One region of the Stenotrophomonas sp. ESTM1D_MKCIP4_1 genome, then DNA from elsewhere that is predicted to be linked to it. Evidence: predicted binding sites of a transcription regulator. Region 1 holds the regulator's gene; the other holds the start of a gene.
What was found. Region 1 encodes HrcA, which represses chaperone genes, less so after heat shock. Its sites were predicted from a motif close to TTNGCACTCNNNNNNNNNGAGTGCNAA; they were not measured.

Region 1 (3,216 bases):
AGCAGGTCCAGCGCCGAGCTGCCGTCATCGCCGTTGAGCTGGTTGCTGGCCGCCTGGCAGGCACTCAGCAGGGCGCTGGCATGCGCCTGGCGGCGATGGCTGGCGCCTAGCGCAGCAATCGATTCGGGTTCCAGATCCTCGCGGTCCAGCTCACGCAGCTGGTGTTCGAGGAAGCCGATGCGGTCGGAAACGTCGCCCTGTTGCGACAGGGCCAGGGATTCATCCACCAGCGTCTGCCACGCGGCGGCGGCGCGGCGGACCTGCCGGCGCTCGTCCTCGTTGCGGGCATAGGCATCCAGCAGGGCCAGCTGCGACGGGCGGGTCAGCAGGGCCTGCTGCTCATGCTGGCCGTGGATTTCCACCAGCCGCCCGGCCAGTTCGGCCAGCTGCGCCAGGGTGACCGGGCGCCCGTTGATCCACGAGCGCGAGCCGCCATCGGCACGGATGACCCGGCGCAGCTGGCACTGGTCCTCGTCGTCCAGTTCGTTGTCGGCCAGCCACTGGCGTGCGGCCTGCAGCTGGTCCAGGGCGAATTCGGCCGACAGTTCGGCGCGGGCAGCACCATGGCGGACCACGCCGCTGTCAGCGCGCAGGCCGGAGAGGAAGCCCAGCGCGTCGACCATCAGCGACTTGCCGGCGCCGGTCTCGCCTGAAACGACGGTCATGCCGGGCCCGAACTCGAGCTCGGTGGCGCGGACGACGGCGAAATCCTTGATCGAAAGATGTCTGAGCATGGGTACAGGGGTGTCTGAGCCGCGCAACGCTAGCACGCGCGACGGGGTGGTCCAATGACTTGCCAAGGCGACGCACCGCCATTATCTAATGTCCGTGTCTCACAGGTTGATTCCATGCACGGTTCCGCTGACCAGCTTGCCCCGCGTGCGCGCCATCTGCTGCGCACGCTGATAGCGCGCTACATCCAGGACGGTGAGCCGGTCGGCTCGCAGACGCTGGCGCGCGTGGCCGGGCTGGAGGTCAGCCCGGCCACCATCCGCAACATCCTGGGCGATCTGGAGGATCTGGGCCTGCTGGCCTCGCCGCATACCTCGGCCGGGCGGATCCCGACCGCGCACGGCTACCGGGTCTTTGTCGACAGCCTGCTGCAGATGCAGCCGCCGGGCGAGGGGGAACTGGCCCGGCTGCGCCATGAGCTGGCCGGTGGCGGCAGCACCCAGGCCCTGCTCGGCAGTGCGTCGGAGCTGCTGTCGGCAATGAGCCATTTCGTCGGGGTGGTCAGTGCGCCGCGCCGCGAGCAGTTCGCCTTCCGCCAGATCGATTTCGTGGCGCTGGATGGGCGCCGGGTGCTGGCGATCCTGGTGTTTGCCGACAACGAAGTGCAGAACCGGGTCATCGAGACCCGCCAGGACTTCGAGCCCGGCCAGCTGGAACAGGTGGCCAACTACCTCAATGCCCATTTCGCCGGCCTGCCGCTGGCCGAGATCCGCACCCGCCTGCTGCTGGAGCTGCGTGATGCCCGTTCCGAGCTGGAACAGCTGCTGGCCCACAGCATCGAACTGGCCGAGCAGGCCCTGCAACCGCCAGCCGACGACATGCTGGTGGCCGGCCAGACCCGGCTGATGGGGGTGCAGGACCTGTCCGACCTGGAACGGCTGCGCGAGCTGTTCGAGCTGTTTTCCAGCAAGCGCGAGATCCTGCAGCTGCTGGAGCGGACGATCCAGGCCCCGGGCGTGCGCATCTTCATCGGCGAAGAGACCGGGATGATGCCGCTGCAGGGGGTTTCGCTGGTCACCGCGCCCTATACGGCCAATGGCCAGGTGCTGGGCGTGCTGGGGGTGATCGGGCCGAAGCGGATGGCGTACGACCGGGTGATTCCCCTGGTCCAGGCCACCGCGGACGTACTCGGGGCGGCCTTTTCGCCCCCGCGACGCGGTCCAGGGCCGGCCGACGCTTGAAACGCAGCATCCCGCCCACACTAGGGTGGGTGGAGGCGGAGAGTGACCGCCAGGGACCCAGACATGAACCAAGAACATCCAGATATCGAATCCCAGCAGAGCGCCGCTGATGCGGCCGCCGCCGCAGGCACCCATGACGAACTGGAGCGCCTGCGCGCCGAGGTCGAGCAGGTCAAGGCCGATGCGCTGCGTGAGCGCGCCGACCTTGAAAACCAGCGCAAGCGCGTGGCCCGCGACATCGACCAGGCCCGCAAGTTCGCCAACGAAAAGCTGCTGGGCGAACTGCTGCCGGTGTTTGACAGCCTGGATGCCGGCCTGAAGGCCGCCGGCGACGACGCCAACCCGCTGCGAGAGGGGCTGGAAATGACCTACAAGCAGCTGCTGAAGGTCGCCGCCGACAACGGCCTGGTCCTGCTGGACCCGACCGGCCAGCCGTTCAACCCGGAACACCACCAGGCCATCAGCCAGGTGCCGGCCCCCGGTGCCGCCCCCGGCAGCGTGGTGACCGTGTTCCAGAAGGGCTACCTGCTCAACGAGCGCCTGCTGCGGCCGGCGCTGGTGGTGGTGGCCGCCGACTGACCCGGCGCCCCGGGCGCAAAGCCGCCCGGGATCGGTCGCGCCGGGCCATGCCCGGCGAACCTTGAACGGTTGAACACAGCGTTCGGGTGATGGCTTGAATGTTCCACGAGCCTCCCCCACATCCCATTCATCCACCGGCCGACCGGCCGGACTGACACCCACAAGCATTCTTCAGGAGTCTCCCCCATGGGCAAGATCATTGGTATCGACCTCGGCACCACCAACTCGTGCGTGGCGATCATGGACGGCGGCAAGGCCCGCGTCATCGAGAATTCGGAAGGCGATCGCACCACCCCGTCGATCGTCGCCTACACCAAGGACGGCGAAGTCCTGGTCGGCGCCTCGGCCAAGCGCCAGGCCGTCACCAACCCCAAGAACACCTTCTACGCGGTGAAGCGCCTGATCGGCCGCAAGTTCACCGACGCTGAAGTGCAGAAGGACATCGCCCACGTCCCGTACAGCATCCTGGCCCACGACAATGGCGACGCCTGGGTGTCCACCAGCGATGCCAAGCGCATGGCGCCGCAGGAAATCTCGGCCAAGGTGCTGGAAAAGATGAAGAAGACCGCCGAGGACTTCCTCGGTGAAAAGGTCACCGAAGCGGTCATCACCGTGCCGGCCTACTTCAACGACAGCCAGCGCCAGGCGACCAAGGACGCCGGCCGCATCGCCGGTCTGGACGTCAAGCGCATCATCAACGAGCCGACCGCGGCCGCGCTGGCCT
Region 2 (3,216 bases), 2.2 Mb from region 1:
ACAAGCGCGTCGGCGACGGCGACACCGGCCCCAATACGGGCGGCATGGGCGCCTATTCGCCCGCGCCGGTGGTGACCCCGGAGGTGCATGCGCGGGTGATGCGCGAGGTCGTGAACCCGACCGTACAGGGCATGATCGCCGACGGCATCCCGTTCACCGGCTTCCTGTATGCCGGCCTGATGATCGATGCCAGCGGCGCACCGAAGGTGATCGAATTCAACGTGCGCTTCGGCGACCCGGAAACCCAGCCGGTGATGCTGCGCCTGCAGTCGGACCTGGTGGATCTGGTGGAAGCGGCCATCGATGGCCGCCTGGACCAGGTGGACGCGCAGTGGGATCCGCGCCCGTCGCTGGGCGTGGTACTGGCCGCCAAGCCCTACCCGGAAGCGCCGATCACCGGTGACGTCATCTCTGGTCTGGACGAGGTGCCCGCCAACGCCAAGGTGTTCCATGCCGGCACCACGCTGGATGCGCAGGGCCAGGTGCTCAGTGCCGGCGGCCGCGTGCTGTGCGTGGCCGCACTGGGCGACAGCGTGCGCGACGCGCAGGCCACTGCCTATGCCGCCGTGGCCAAGGTGACCTGGGCCAACGAGTTCCACCGTACCGACATCGGCTGGCGCGCGATCGCACGCGAGGGGTAACGGACGGGGCGCAGCCACGCATGGCGTGGCTCTACCGGGGCCGTGTCGCCACGCGTGGCGTAGGTCAACGGATGCCGTACCGCCAGGGTAGATCCACGCCATGCGTGGATAAGCCCCACAAACAAGAAAGGCCCGGCATCACTGCCGGGCCTTTCTTCATTCCAACGCCTGACCGCTTACGCGGTAAACAGCGCCTTCATCTTCTTCAGCGCGTTCGCTTCGACCTGGCGGATGCGTTCGGCGGACACGCCGTACTCATCGGCCAGTTCCTGCAGCGTCACCTTGCTGTCGGCGTCCAGCCAGCGGCGGCGGATGATGTCGCGCGAGCGGGCATCCAGTTCGGCCAGACCTTCGCGCAGCAGCTGCATCTGGTTGTCTTCGCTGTCCTCACGTTCGTAGGCCATCGACGGATCTTCGTCGTTGGACACCAGGAACGCAGCCGGCGACGGCGGCGCGTGCTCGTTGTCCTCGTCGGTCGGTGCATCGAAACCGATATCGCGGCCGGACAGGCGCGACTCCATTTCCATGACTTCGCGCTCGGACACGTTCAGGTCCTTGGCCACGGCGCTGACTTCGGCCGCGTTCATCCAGCCCAGGCGCGTCTTCGACTTGCGCAGGTTGAAGAACAGCTTGCGCTGCGCCTTGGTCGTGGCGACCTTGACGATACGCCAGTTCTTCAGGATGAACTCGTGCATCTCGGCACGGATCCAGTGCACGGCGAAGGAGACCAGGCGCACGCCCATGTCCGGGTCGAAGCGCTTGACCGCCTTCATCAGGCCGATGTTGCCTTCCTGGATGAGGTCGCCCAGCGCAAGACCGTAGCCGTTGTAACCGCGGGCCACGTGCACCACGAAGCGCAGGTGCGAATGCACCAGCTCACGTGCGGCGTCCAGATCGTCACCGTCGCGGAAGCGACGGGCCAGGTCCTGTTCGTCATCGACCGACAGCACCGGGATCTGGTGCACGGCACCGATGTAGGCGTCCAGCGAACCGAGCGCACTGGGAATCGGGAGATTGTTTGCCACAAGGGCAGTAGAGGTGTTCTGGCTCATAGGGCTCATCTTAGCAGTCCGGGTTTTGGACTGCTAAAGCGGTAGGAAGTTCCAGTGTTCCGCAGGCGAAACAATGGGCCGTTCAACAACCCTACCCTATCGCGAATTGATGACAATGGCGAGCAGCCGCGACCATGGTCTAATGCCTTCAAAATCAACAACTTGAGGTGAAACACGTGCATGAATGGTCGTTTTGGGCCGCAAAATCCCACGGCGGTACCCCATTCAGCCCGGCAATGTTGCCGGTCGTTCAGCCCGGCGAGCCAGACGACCCTATCCGACACGCCCATAGTGCCACGCCATGCGTGGCAGGCCCCGCTAGTAATACCCGGCCATGTTCAGGAAGAAGCCCTTCTGGTCGTACTTCAGCTCGGTCATGTCATCGCTGAACTCGGTGAAGTTGTAGCCCACGCCGATCTTGAAGTTCTCCCCCACCCGGCGGTCCACGCCCAGCAGCCAGCCCTTGCGCACGCCACCGTCGCGTACCTTCAACCAGCGGTGCTCGGCCAGGCCTTCCCACTGCGCGAACAGGCGGTAGCGCAGCTGCAGGGCGGCGAAGTCGGCGCGGCTGTCCAGCCAGGCGCCCTCGCCGCGGCCGGTGCGGTAGTCACCCCAGCGTGAGGCCAGCTTGGCCGCCATCTCCCAGCGTTCGCCGATCTGGCGGATGCCTTCCAGCGACAGCACCTGCGAGCGCTGGTCGTACAGGTTGCCGCCTTCCTGGCCCAGCGAGGCCACGTCGTAGAGGTAGGTGAACTTGCCGAAGCCGGCCCAGCGCGTGTTGTCATGCGGGCGCCAGGCAAAACCGACGTTGGTTTCCACCAGCTTGGCATCGGCCACCGGGTTGATCCGGTCCTGGGTGTCCGCATAGTTGGCGCGCAGGGCGAAACGCCAGTCTTCGTTGAGCTTGTACAGCAGGCGGTTGGTGGTCACCCACTGTTCGCGCTGCTCGGCACCACTGTCACGGCGGTATTCCAGCTTGCTGTTCCACTGCGCCACCGCGTCGGTACGGCCACCGCTGACGCTGTACGCGCGGCGGTTGATGCGGCCCACGGTGGATTCCAGTTCGCCGTCCATCACGGTGAAGCCCAGGTTCCAGCCCTGCGCCGGGTAGAAGTCCATGCCGAAGGTGTGCACCAGCCCCGCGCTGTCCTGGCGGCGGTCCTTCAGGTACTGGCTTTCGTTGTAGACGTTCACCTGGTTGCTCAGGCGCCAGCGCTGGCCCACGGTCCAGCCACTCTGCAGGCCGTTGTCGAACAACGGATCGGTACCGGTGCGGTCGGTGCTGTAGCTGTAGCTGCCGTAGAGGCTGTGGTCGGGCGCCATGCGGTATTCGGCATCGACCTTGCCGCCATGGCCGCGGCTGCCGCCACTCAGCTCGGCCCCCACACTGCTGCGGTCGCCGAACAGGTAGCGCGCGCCCAGGGTCAGCAGGTCGTTCTTCTCATAGGCACCGCCATCATCGTCCAGCGTCACCTGGCCGGTGCCGTACAGCTCCCACGACGAACCGAAGCGCTGGCGGTAAC

Region 2: rpoH (RNA polymerase sigma factor RpoH) is a predicted target of HrcA. The motif match lies at 1,704-1,730, and genes of this name have one in related genera.

What each region holds. Positions count from the first base shown of each region.
Region 1 covers NZ_CP026004.1:1,746,815-1,750,030, forward strand. The annotation lists gene recN (DNA repair protein RecN) at 1-734, opposite strand, end outside; gene hrcA (heat-inducible transcriptional repressor HrcA) at 849-1,913, shown strand; gene grpE (nucleotide exchange factor GrpE) at 1,977-2,492, shown strand; gene dnaK (molecular chaperone DnaK) at 2,679-3,216, shown strand, end outside.
Region 2 covers NZ_CP026004.1:3,977,824-3,981,039, forward strand. The annotation lists gene purD (phosphoribosylamine--glycine ligase) at 1-641, shown strand, start outside; gene rpoH (RNA polymerase sigma factor RpoH) at 818-1,693, opposite strand; gene C1924_RS18080 (TonB-dependent receptor) at 2,012-3,216, opposite strand, start outside.